3 regions of the Leclercia sp. LSNIH3 genome follow, and region 2 is predicted to be linked to each of the others. Evidence: predicted binding sites of a transcription regulator. Region 2 holds the regulator's gene; each other region holds the start of a gene.
The links. The regulator Fur, encoded in region 2, represses iron uptake genes when iron is present. The targets are predictions, from matches to a motif close to ATAATAATGAGAACNACTATCAA.

Region 1 (4,371 bases), 170 kb from region 2:
GCTAAACGAGGGATAAGCATGTTTGGTATTTATCGCGGTCGGCGTCTGGCGTTATATATTATCGCTGCCATTGTTATTGCAACGTTAATTGGATATAGCACTTATACCTTTGTAAGATTATTAGCCGGAGGGTGACAATAATTTACATTAACGCAGGTTAATTGAATTAATGGTCATGATGAGGGTAAATAATAGCGAATAAACGGGCGATTATTTATCGCCCGCCTGCTTTACGGTTGATATTGCTTTACGAAGCCCTATCCGTGACAATGTTATTTTTAACTGACGATTAACATAATCATGAAACACCCGTTAGAATCGCTGCTTACTGCGGGGGGCATTTTATTGATGGCCCTGCTGTCCTGCCTGTTGTTACCTGCGCCGTCCCTTGGGCTGGTGCTGGCGCAAAAGCTGGTTCAGACCTTTCACATGGTCGATCTGAACCAGCTTTACACCATTTTATTCTGCCTGTGGTTTTTAGTACTCGGTGCCGTTGAGTTCTTTATCCTGCGCTTTATCTGGCGCCGTTGGTTTTCACTGGCGTCGTAAGCCCATGAAATCACGCATGCCGTGGATCAACGCTTCACACCAGGCCGCGTAGTCGTGGCCGCTCGACCACGGGTGGAAACTGACGCGATAGCCTTTCTCCCGTAGCACCTGTTCGAAATCCTGCGTGGTGCGATAGATCCCCCCACCCGGCCCCGTGGTTTCAAACTTCCCGGCCTGCAGCCAGAAGCGCACCGGATACTGCGGCGACTGTTGATACTGCCGCGTCAGCCAGCCTGGGGCTTCACCTTTCGGCGCCCACCAGTAAGAGCCAGAAAGACTCAACACATTGCCAAACAGTCGCGGGTAGCGCAGCGCCACCCATGAGGAGGCGATCCCCCCGTAGCTTGAACCCGCCAGCACCGTTTTCTGCCGCTGCATCGCCACGCCCTGCCCGCGCAACCACGGCAACAGTTCATGCGCCATAAAATCGGCAAAAGCCGGGTTCGGCGGCAGCTCTTTACTGCGTCGGGCGTGATCGAGGCTGTCGATAAACACGACATTGACCGGGGGCAGATGATGGCGGGCTATCAGGCCATCCATCACGTTAGCGAAATGGTAGTCATCCTGATAGATCTGTCCGTCGAACAGGATTAACGTCCAGCGGGCGGGTTGTGCGCCGCGCGGCTTGTAAAGCATCACTTCGCGGGAATTGCCGAGGAATTTGCTGCTCAGCATCTGGCGGGTCAGGGTGCCGCTCACCAGCGGCTGCGCGGCGGCCTGCACCGAGCAGTAACGTGCCGGGCTGAGATCGAGCAGTGAATAGCGGTTCCAGCGATCGGCCTTCTGTTCACCAAAGGTGTTCGGGTTGAGCGGATCGGCCTGGGCGCTCACCAGGATCGCCCGTCGTTGATCCCGCGCCGAGCCGTCAATCACGGGGACATCAGGCGCGAGCTTGTACTGCATCACCGTATCGGCGGGCACGACGTAACTGCGAAACCAGACGTCACTTTTGCCCAGACGGAACAGCGGATCGTGATCCCCCGCCGGCGAGCCGAGAATAAATACGTTGCCGCGCGCGCCGCGCCACAGGAAGGTGACACGCTTATGGCTGGCGTCTACCGGCTCCACCATCGGCGTTCCCTGCCGAATCTGCGTCTGCCAGAACGCATCAGTACTCCCACCGGCAGCAACCGTTTTTGCCAGCGCCTGCAACGTGGGGCTTTCAGGCTCCAGCATCTGTACGCGTGGTAAGGCAGAGGTCTCTTTCATCCGCCACTGAAAACGCCAGGGTTTGCCAGCTTCGCCGTGCAGCACCAGAGACGCGTTTTGCTTCACGGGCAGAGCAAACAACAGGGTGTGTTCACCGTCGGCGGGGCCATTTTCAACCAGCGTGCGAATGCGGCGGTTTTGCGCGTCCAGCAGGCGGGCATCCGTCACGCCGTTCAGCGTGGCAGAAACATAGTTTTCACTCAGCTCAGGCAGGATAAAACAGACTTCACCGCTGGCATCAAACTTTCCCTGTATGTCTCCCTGAAGGGACGAATGTTCGCACGTCACCGCCACCGCGGGTAGCGTCACTATCCCTAATAACAATCCACTCCATGCCCTCTTCATTACCGCGTGTTCCCCGACGAAATTTGTTAATAACGCTAATGCAAATGGTAATAGTTTGCAATATCATCTAGCAGAATTAACCGGTGTTTTATGGCGATAGCAACCAAGGACGTTAAAAAAACATGTTTAAAAATAATAAGATAATGCAGGCATGGCTTCTTAGTCTGGCCACGGTCAGCGTGGCGGCCCAGGCAGAAAATAGAGAAGAAACCATGACGGTGACGCAGGGGATGAGTGAAGACCCTACCGCCCCTGTGAAGGGGATTGTGGCAACGAAGACGCTCTCTGCCACCAAGACCAGTGCAGAGATCGTGAAGACGCCGCAGTCGGTATCGGTGATCACCCGCGATCAGATGGACATGCAGGATGTGACCTCCGTTTCGCAGGCGCTGCGCTATTCGGCGGGGGTATTTACCGAGTACCGCGGATCGTCTAACCGCAACGATGAGGTGTTTGTTCGTGGCTTTAGCTATGTGCCGAAATTCCTCGACGGCCTGAGCTTCGGTGCCACCGCCTCGTCACAGACCGGAACGATTGACCCCTGGTTACTGGAGCGCGTGGAGCTGGTTCGTGGCCCGGCATCGGTGCTGTTTGGCCAGGTCAATCCGGGTGGATTAATCAGTATGACCAGCAAGCGCCCGACCTCTGAATCTATTCACAACATTCAGTTCCGCACCGGCAATAACCACCTCGCGGAGGGCGCGTTTGATTTCGGCGGCAAGCTCAGCGACGATGGCCGCGTGCTGTATCGTGTTAACGGGATTGCCCGCACCCAGCATAATCAGGTGGAGGATTATAAAGAGACGCGGATGGCGATTGCGCCAGCGATCACCTGGTATCCTAACGATCAGACCCGCTTTACGCTGCTCACCAGCTACCAGAAAGATCCCGACGCGGGATACCGCAACTTTCTGCCCGCGTACGGGACGGTGAAAAGCGTCGACGGCAAATACATCCCGCGCGACTTTAACGTCAGCGACCCGGATTACGATCAATCCTGGCGCGAGCAGACGATGATCGGCTACGAGCTGGAACATCAGTTCGCCGATAACCTCATCTTCCGCCAGAACGCGCGTTACGCCACTATCAAGCAGAAGTATCGTTATCTTGTTTACGCCACCAGCGCCGCCAACAGTTCGGTATTGACCCGCCGCGCCCAGCATGAAAAGCGCACCACCAACGAGTTTGGCCTGGATAACCAGCTGGAATACCTGATGGATACCGGGCAAGTGAGCCATACGCTGCTCGGCGGATTCGACTATAAAACCAGTAAAGATAAACAGCTACTGGAACGTGGGAGCGGTTCGCAGTACAACCTCGACTGGATGAATCCGGTCTACGGCGTGAATGTGGATGAAAGCAGCTTTACTACCGCCAGTAACGAACAGCAAAACCTCGATCAGATGGGCCTGTATTTGCAGGATCAGATGAGCTGGCATAACTGGGAGTGGCTGGTATCCGGGCGCTATGACTGGAGCGAAGTACGCACTAACGATTTCACCGATAGCAGCTTCACCCAGCAGAATGACAGTAAATTCACCTGGCGTACCGGCCTGCTGTACGCCTTCGATTTTGGCCTGTCGCCGTACATCAGCTACAGCACCTCGTTTGAACCGAACCTGCAAACCAACCGGGCACCGGGCGTAGGGCCGTTTAAACCGACCACCGGTGAGCAGACGGAGATTGGCCTCAAATATCAGCCGGTTGATACCACGCTGATGACCCTGGCACTGTACGATTTAACCCAGGATAATGTGGCGACCTACAACAGCACCGAAGGCTGGTTCGAGAATGCGGGCAAAGTGCGTTCGAAAGGCGTTGAGGCAGAAGTTCACTCCACGCTGATGGACACCATCAATCTGATTGGCTCGTACACTTACACCGACGCGAAAACCGAGAGCACGACGGTGGCCGGCACCGAAGGCAAAACGCCAGCGCGCATTCCGGCGCACATGGCATCGGCGTTCGCCAGCTACACCCTACCTGGCGGGCCGCTGAAGAGCCTGACCGCTGGCGTGGGCATGCGCTATATCGGCACCAGCTACGGCGACGCGAAAAACACCTTTAAGGTGCCTTCGGTGGATCTGTATGACGCGATGGTGAGCTATGAGCTGGGCGAGTTGAACAGCAGCCTGAAGGGGGCGAATCTGCAGTTTAACGTCAATAACATCGCCGACACCAAATACGTGGCCTCCTGCGCCAGCGATACGGCATGCTTCTACGGCATTGGCCGGACGATAACAGCGACGGTGAACTACAGCTGGTAAG
Region 2 (4,371 bases):
CTGGTGATGGGCAAAGAAGTGCGTCTGCGTAATGCCTACGTGATCAAAGCCGAGCGTGTCGAGAAAGATGCAGAAGGCAACATCACGACCATCTTCTGCACCTACGATGCCGAGACCCTGAGCAAAGACCCGGCCGACGGTCGCAAAGTGAAGGGCGTTATCCACTGGGTGAGCGCGGCTCATGCGCTGCCGGTTGAAATCCGTTTGTACGATCGTCTGTTCAGCGTGCCAAACCCGGGGGCCGCAGAGGACTTCCTGCAGGTGATTAACCAGGATTCACTGGTGATCAAGCAGGGCTTTGCTGAGCCATCCCTGAAAGATGCCGTTGCCGGTCACGCTTATCAGTTCGAGCGCGAAGGCTACTTCTGCCTCGACAGCCGCTATGCTACCGCCGACAAACTGGTATTTAACCGTACCGTTGGTCTGCGTGATACCTGGGCGAAAGCGGGCGAATAACCCCTTTCTCCTCTTAAAAACGCCGCGTACTGCGGCGTTTTTTTTACCTGTCGATCGCAGCCTGGTCATTTAAATCTTCGCGTTGCGAATTAATCCTGTTTCTTAAAACGGTTCGCTTTCTCTTCCTTCGCGCAAATTAACCGTTATTACTACCGGTTGGGATAATTAAATTTAATTTAATAAAAATAAATGGCTCATTCTTAATATTATTTTAAGCAAAAATTCTCCCTCATTTCTTTTGTTACAAACAGCAACCAAATATGTGCGCTTTGTCATAATCCTGACTTTTGATCGCTGAAAAGCGTTGATAATTCGCGTCGCGAAAAATAGTCTAAGGGCAGCAGATGTAAGTGGCTATTGCCGGTTACCTCCACTTTTTACTTTTTTGTTTTTCGCCGTTTAAGGCGCTTTTAATACGTCAAAGAGGATTAATTATGCGTGCGTTTAGTGGCAAACGTAGTGCGCTTGCGCTGGCTATCGCCGGTGTTACAGCAATGTCAGGCTTGATGGTTTCTCCAAAAGCTCAGGCCGAAGGTTTTATTGATGATTCAACCCTCACGGGCGGTGTCTATTACTGGCAGCGTGAACGTGACCGTAAAGATGTTGAGTCAGATAAATATAAAACTAACCTGGCTCATTCCACCTGGAACGCCAACCTTGATTTCCAGTCCGGCTATGCCGCCGATATGTTTGGTCTTGATCTGGCAGCCTTTACTGCCATCGAAATGGCCGAAAATGGCGACAGCGGCCACCCGAACGAAATTGCCTTCTCTTCCAGCAACAAAGCCTATAAAGAGGACTGGTCCGGTGATAAGAGCGGGATCAGCCTGTACAAAGCGGCTGCAAAATTTAAATACGGTCCGGTCTGGGCGCGTGGTGGCTGGCTGCAGCCAACCGGTCAAACTTTGTTAGCACCGCACTGGAGCTTTATGCCGGGTACCTATCAGGGGGCCGAAGCCGGGGCAAAATTTGACTACGGCGATAGCGGTGAGTTGAGTTTCTCTTACATGTGGACCAACGAGTATAAAGCGCCGTGGCATCTCGAGATGGACAAGTTTTATCAGAATGACCGCAAAACCCGCGTCGATTATCTCCACTCCTTTGGTGCGAAGTACGATTTCAAAAATGACCTGATTCTGGAAGCCGCTTTTGGCCAGGCTGAAGGTTTTATCGATCAGTACTTTGCTAAAGCCAGCTACAAGCTCGATATCGTGGGCGGCCCGCTCTCTACCACCTATCAGTTTTACGGCACGCGTGATAAAGCCGACAGCGGCACCGTGAATGATATTTATGACGGTACGGCATGGCTGCAGGCGCTCACCCTGGGCTACAAAGTTGGCCAGGTGGATTTACGTCTGGAAGGGACTTACGTCAAGGCCGAAGGGCAGCAGGGGTACTTCCTGCAACGTATGACCCCAACTTACGCCTCCTCCAACGGTCGTCTGGACGTATGGTGGGATAACCGCTCTGACTTTAACGCCAACGGTGAAAAAGCGGTCTTCTTTGGTGCCATGTATGACCTGAGCAACTGGAACCTGGCGGGCTGGAGCGTTGGTGCGTCTTATGTCTACGCCTGGGATGCGAAACCGGCAGACTGGTTAATCAACAGCGCCGGTCAGCGTGAGGATATCGCCTCTAACAAGATCAAAGAATCGGCCTATAGCCTGGATGCGAGCTACACCCTGCAGGACGGCCGCGCGAAAGGAACCATGTTCAAACTGCACTTCACACAGTATGACAACCACTCCGATATCCCAAGCTACGGCGGCGGCTACGGCAATATCTTCCAGGATGAGCGTGACGTGAAGTTTATGGTTATCGCCCCGTTCACCATCTTCTGATGACAATCCGGGCGGGGACGATCCCCGCCTGACTGGAGAGCGTTATGCTGAAAAAAATCGTAGTGGTTGCGGTGCTGGCATCAGGACTGGCCGCCTGCGCGCAGCCCCAGACCCAGAAAGAAGATACCCGGCTGAAAGAGGCCTACAGCGCCTGCATCAATACCGCTGAAGGTTCGCCAGAGAAGATCGAAGCCTGCCAAAGCGTGCTCGACGTGCTGCGTAAGGAGAAGGCGCACGAGCAGTTCGCAACTCAGGAGACCATCAGGGTGGCGGATTACCAGGCCTGTATCCAGGCGCGGAAAACGGGTAACGATCAGGAAGTCACTAAAAGCTGCGATAAGATTTGGCAGGAGATCCGCACTAACAACGCGAAGTAATCTGCTGTTTGCCACGCCCGGTGGCGCTACGTTTACACAGCCTGAAAGGGGAAATCCCCTCAGGTACGGTAAGCGCAGCGCCACCGGGCTTTTTGCATGATGACAGGCAAAAAAAAGCCAACCGTCAGGTTGGCTCAGAGTCGATGCAAAGATTACTTGGTGTCGTGCGCGTGGTCATCTTCGCGGCAGTCGCCTTCGGCACAGTGGCCATACAGGTACAGACTGTGGTTGGTCAGACGAATGCCATGACGTGCGGCAATTTCGCGCTGGCGTAATTCGATGGAATCATCGCTGAATTCGATCACTTTGCCGCAGTCGAGGCAAATCAGGTGATCGTGGTGATGCTGCTGCGTCAGTTCAAACACGGATTTACCGCCTTCGAAATTATGACGCGTAACGATGCCTGCATCGTCGAACTGGTTCAGTACACGGTAAACGGTAGCCAGACCAATCTCTTCGCCCATGTCGATCAGACGCTTGTATAAGTCTTCCGCACTGACATGATGGTTATCCGGACCCTGAAGCACTTCCAGGATTTTTAACCGTGGAAGCGTGACTTTCAGTCCGGCCTTCTTTAATGCGGTGTTGTTGTCAGTCATGCGGAATCTGTCCTGTTGCTAAACGATTCACTTCTAAAGAAGAAGTGACAGAAAATGCACCTGGGATAATGCGTCTCATTATAGAACTGCCATGACCTAATGAAAACTGCAAGTCTCAAGTAAAGTATGCTTATAAAAACGTGGTACCGCCAACAAAGTTGTTACAAGGTTCCGCGTTTACTCCTGGATCATTGTACAGGTATGGCAGCAAAAGTTAAAAATTTGTAGCAATTATTTTGATTGGTTTTGCCTATTGATGCGGCGCAACTGTAACGTTGCACCGCGATATCATCAGGCATTCAGAATGGCGTCGAGATGCAGCTCTTCGCGAATTTGTTTAACCCATTTGTCCACGCGCTCAGCGGTCAGCTCCGGCTGGCGATCTTCATCGATGGCGAGACCAACAAAGTTGTTATCATCGGCAAGGCCTTTAGAGGCTTCGAAGTGGTAACCGGCAGTTGGCCAGTGACCAACAATCACTGCGCCGCGTGGCTCAATGATGTCGCGGATGGTGCCGAGGGCATCGCAGAAGTACTCTGCGTAGTCTTCCTGATCGCCACAGCCGAACAGGGCGACCAGTTTGCCGTTGAAGTCGATCTCTTCCAGAGACGGGAAGAAATCGTCCCAGTCACACTGCGCTTCACCGTAATACCAGGTCGGGATGCCCAGCAGCAGAATATCGTAACCTTCGATATCTTCTTTGCTGCTTTTCGCAATGTCATGCACATCGGCAACGTCTTTACCTAACTGTTTTTGAATGTTTTTTGCGATATTTTCGGTGTTACCCGTGTCGCTGCCGAAAAAAATGCCGATGATTGCCATGAGTAAAATAACCTCTTGATACTTAATGGTATGGTGGCGCAATTTAGCCACGGATAAGGGCAATCATAGCAGAACAGAGAAGCCTGCGGAAACTGCTATCACGCAGGACTGCACTCTGTGCTACATGAAAACAACAAGAAGGGGAGTTTTCTGACTTACGCTTTGCCGTGCCATTTCTCGAGCTGAGAAATCAGCATCTCTTCGATAAGCTCACTGCGGCTGATCTCACGGGCGTTCGCCAGCTCATTCAGCGCATCGACGGCTTCAGCATTCAGT
Region 3 (4,371 bases), 700 kb from region 2:
CAAATATACCAAATGTGTCGAATCTGCGCCATCTACCTACTATAATCCCCGCCTGAGTTTATTGAGGAACAATTCATGTCTGCATTTACCCCGGCAAGTGAAGTCTTGCTGCGCCACAGTGATGATTTCGAACAAAGCCGTATTCTGTTTGCCGGAGATATGCAGGATGACCTGCCTGCCCGTTTCGAGTGCGCCGCGAGCCGCGCGCACACCCAGCAGTATCACCACTGGCAGGTACTGAGCCGCCAGATGGGCGAGCGCGTTCGCTTTAGCCTGGTGGCTGAGCAGAGCGACATCGCGGATTGCGATACGCTGATCTACTACTGGCCGAAGAACAAACCTGAAGCCCAGTTCCAGCTGATGAACCTGCTCTCCCTGCTGCCGGTGGGCTGCGATATTTTCGTGGTCGGTGAAAACCGCAGCGGCGTGCGTAGCGCCGAGCAGATGCTGGCGGATTACACCACACTGAACAAAGTTGACAGCGCTCGCCGCTGCGGCCTGTACCATGGCCGTCTGGACAAAAAACCAACCTTCGACGCGGAAAAATACTGGGGCGAATATCACCTGGATGGCCTGACCATCAAAACGCTGCCGGGCGTATTCAGCCGTGATGGTCTGGACGTTGGCAGCCAACTGCTGCTTTCCACCTTTACGCCGCACACCAAAGGCAAAGTGCTGGATGTCGGCTGTGGCGCAGGCGTGCTCTCCGCCGTACTCGCCAGCCACTCACCAAAGGTGCGTTTGACCCTCACCGACGTCGGCGCATCCGCCATTGAAGCCAGCCGTGCGACCCTGGCCGCCAACGGCATTGAGGGCGAGGTGTTCGCCTCCAACGTGCTCTCCGACGTGACCGGTCGTTTCGATATGATTATCTCCAACCCGCCGTTCCATGACGGGGTAGAAACCACCCTCGAGGCCGCGCAGACATTGATCCGCACTGCGGTACGCCATCTGAACAGCGGCGGTGAGCTGCGCATCGTGGCTAACGCCTTCCTGCCGTATCCAAAAGTGCTGGACGAAGTCTTCGGCTTCCACGAAGTGCTGGCGCAAACGGGCCGCTTTAAGATCTACCGTGCGATCATGACCCGTCAGGCGAAGAAGTAACGTCTCCCTCCGGCCTGATCTGCGCGATCAGGCCATTTTTGCAACGATCAAAACATCCGGCACAATTATCTATTGACGAATAGCTGAAAACATCTAGAATGCGCCTCCGTGGTTACGATACTTTTTTTGTATCGATGGTATGCGAAGGTGGCGGAATTGGTAGACGCGCTAGCTTCAGGTGTTAGTGTCCTTAGGATGTGGGGGTTCGAGTCCCCCCCCTCGCACCAATAACCATGATTGATATTGCTCGCACTGGGCGAAGGTGGCGGAATTGGTAGACGCGCTAGCTTCAGGTGTTAGTGTCCTTAGGATGTGGGGGTTCGAGTCCCCCCCCTCGCACCAACGAGGCGATATCAATACAATAAGATGACTGTGCGAAGGTGGCGGAATTGGTAGACGCGCTAGCTTCAGGTGTTAGTGTCCTTAGGATGTGGGGGTTCGAGTCCCCCCCCTCGCACCAATTATCTTATCTCTCCTGATTTTCTCTCTTGTTACCCTTTCAGTTTAGATTCATCACCAGAACCCACATTCCCGCAATAAGCGCAACACATGATGGCAGCAGCACAAAGTGCCGCAGTTGTTTATGCCAGATCATGGCGGATGACATGAGTAATCCCGACACGATAATCAGTTTCCAGACCGCCAGCGACAGATCGGTAAATGCCAGCCCGGCAATCATCGCCCCCGGCAATATCACTCCCCATCCACTCCCTAACGCTCTGCTCAACATGATCTGTCTCCCAACCCGATAATGATAACCAATATCATATGACATAATTTCTCATTTGTCAGCGTGGGCTTATGTGATGCTTAATTGTGTAAAACATCTTGCGCCCGGTTTTATCTATAGTTAGGATTGGCAATCATTATCATTTAGATTTTTATCCAGCCCAATTATGGCCATACGCTCTGCACACGTCATTGAGAATGTCATCTGGCAAACCCGCCTTCCGACCGGGCCTTCAGGGCTTGCGGATGCGGTGCGTGACGCCATTGCCGAGACGCGTGCGCATATGCTGGATGTCATCAAGCTGGATGAAACGCCTCCGCACCATGCCCTGACGCTGGCACAGTGGCAACGCCCTGCCGAGCTACAGTCACTGCTGGCCACCTACTCCGATCATATCTACCGCAACCAACCTACTCTGGCGCGCGAGAACAAGCCGCTGCTGTCACTTTGGGCGCAATGGTATATCGGGCTAATGGTACCGCCGATGATGCTGGCTCTGCTTACCCAGGACGTGGCGCTGGATCTCTCCCCTGAACACTTCCACGTTGAGTTTCATGAAACCGGGCGTGCCGCCTGCTTCTGGATCGACGTCCAGGAAGACAGCCAGACGACCTCGCTTTCTGCACAGCAACGAATGGAAGTGCTGATTACCCGGGCGCTGATCCCGGTGGTTGAGGCGCTGGAAGAGACAGGTGAGATCAACGGCAAACTTATCTGGAGCAATACCGGATATTTAATTCACTGGTATCTGACCGAAATGAAAACCCTGCTGGGTGATGAGAAGGTGGACGCATTGCGTCAGGCCATTTTCTTTGCCCGCCAGCTGTCGGATGGGCGTGATAACCCGCTTTACCGCACCGTGGTGCCGCGCGACGGGCTGCTGGTGCGTCGTACCTGCTGCCAGCGTTATCGCCTGCCGGATGTTCAGCAATGTGGGGATTGCACGCTTAAATAAACGGGTGCGGCCTGATGCCCTCACCCTCTCCCAACAAATACTCAAAACGGCGACCTCTGGTCGCCGTTTTGCTTTTACCTATGCCACCTGCTGACTTTCTTCGTCGGCACGTTGGGCCTCTTCGGCTTCCTGCGCCAGCAACTGCTTCTCGTACACTTTAAAGAACGGGTAGTAGATGATGGCAGAGACGAGAGCTAACAGCAGCACGAGTACCGCCGCACGGAAGTCCCAGCCCAGCGCCCATGCGGCACCCACAGGCGCAGGCGCTGTCCACGGCACTACGGAAATCACCCGGCCAATCAGATCCAGCTTCATCGCCGCCCACGCCAGTACCGCATTCACCATCGGTGCCAGCAGGAATGGAATGAAGAACACCGGGTTCATGACGATCGGCGTACCAAAGATCACCGGCTCGTTGATGTTGAAAATACTTGGCACCACGCTCAAACGGCCAATCGACCGCAGGTGCGCCGAGCGGCTGCGCAGGTAGCAGAACACCAGCCCCATCGTCGCCCCGGAACCCCCAATCACAATGAAGAAGGTCCAGAACGCCTCCATAAAGATGTGCGGCAGCGGCGCGCTCTGCGCCAGCGCGGTCTGGTTCATCCCCAGGTTGGTCAGCCAGAACATCTGCAGCATCCCGGAGACAATCGCCGCCCCGTGGATCCCCGCAAACCACAGCAGATGGCCGATCAGCACCGCCAGCAGGATCGCCGGCAGCGAATCCGCAGCAGACACCAGCGGTTTAAAGATGGCCATAATCGCCTGCGGGATCAGCATGCCAAACTCTGACTGGATGAACAGGCTCAGCGGATAGAGGGTTAACACCACCACCAGCACCGGGATCAGCAGATCGAAGGAGTTTTTGATCATCGGCGGCACCTGATCGGGCAGGCGGATACCGATGTTGTGCGCTTTCAGGAAACGCATCATCTCCACGCAGTAGATCGCCACCAGAATGGCGGTAAAAATCCCCGTCCCACCGAGGCTATCCACCGGCAGCGCACCTTTGGTTTTTGGCGCAGCAATCAGCAGGAAGGCCATCAGCGACAGCATCGCGCACATGAAAGGATCGAGCTGGTGCGACTTCACGTAGTGCTTGCCGAGGTTGTAGGCGATAGCCGCGCAAATATAGAGAGACATCACCCCCATCGTCATATCGAACGGGGTCAGAATCTGGCCTTCAAACTGTTTCGCCATATCAAGCCAGGCGCGGGCAAAGCCCCAGGTGGTATCCGGTGAAAACGGCGGATAGGCAAACACCAATAAGAACGAGCCGACAATCATAAACGGCATGGCGGAGATAAAGCCGTCGCGGATCGCCATTACGTGACGCTGGGAAGAGATGCGTCCGGAAATGGGGCTGACATAGTTTTCAACAAAGCGGAATATCAGGTTAAACGCAGCATGGTTGGCAGACATAACGGCTCTCCTGTCAGACGATCGTTTCGGGCGCAGTTACGCCGCTCGGTGTTCCATATACCACTTTCACCACCTTGCTGGTTCGCTTACCAGCGGTACTGCTCAAACGGATAGGTTTCATAATCGACTCTTATTATTTATTGGATACAGGGGAAATGAC

Region 1: the regulator Fur is predicted to act here: its motif matches at 2,148-2,170, upstream of C3F35_RS06070 (TonB-dependent siderophore receptor).
Region 3: the regulator Fur is predicted to act here: its motif matches at 1,850-1,872, upstream of fhuF (siderophore-iron reductase FhuF).

Annotation. Positions count from the first base shown of each region.
Region 1 is NZ_CP026387.1:1,240,009-1,244,379, forward strand. Features, by position in the region: gene C3F35_RS06060 (DUF1158 domain-containing protein) at 301-549, shown strand; gene C3F35_RS06065 (alpha/beta hydrolase-fold protein) at 535-2,103, opposite strand; gene C3F35_RS06070 (TonB-dependent siderophore receptor) at 2,226-4,370, shown strand.
Region 2 is NZ_CP026387.1:1,073,232-1,077,602, reverse strand. Features, by position in the region: gene glnS (glutamine--tRNA ligase) at 1-456, shown strand, start outside; gene chiP (chitoporin ChiP) at 891-2,297, shown strand; gene chiQ (ChiQ/YbfN family lipoprotein) at 2,345-2,674, shown strand; gene fur (ferric iron uptake transcriptional regulator) at 2,827-3,273, opposite strand; gene fldA (flavodoxin FldA) at 3,565-4,095, opposite strand; gene ybfE (LexA regulated protein) at 4,251-4,371, opposite strand, start outside.
Region 3 is NZ_CP026387.1:1,773,792-1,778,162, forward strand. Features, by position in the region: gene rsmC (16S rRNA (guanine(1207)-N(2))-methyltransferase RsmC) at 76-1,104, shown strand; tRNA gene C3F35_RS08580 (tRNA-Leu) at 1,246-1,331, shown strand; tRNA gene C3F35_RS08585 (tRNA-Leu) at 1,361-1,446, shown strand; tRNA gene C3F35_RS08590 (tRNA-Leu) at 1,479-1,564, shown strand; gene C3F35_RS08595 (DUF1435 domain-containing protein) at 1,604-1,834, opposite strand; gene fhuF (siderophore-iron reductase FhuF) at 2,001-2,789, shown strand; gene C3F35_RS08605 (PTS sugar transporter subunit IIC) at 2,868-4,211, opposite strand.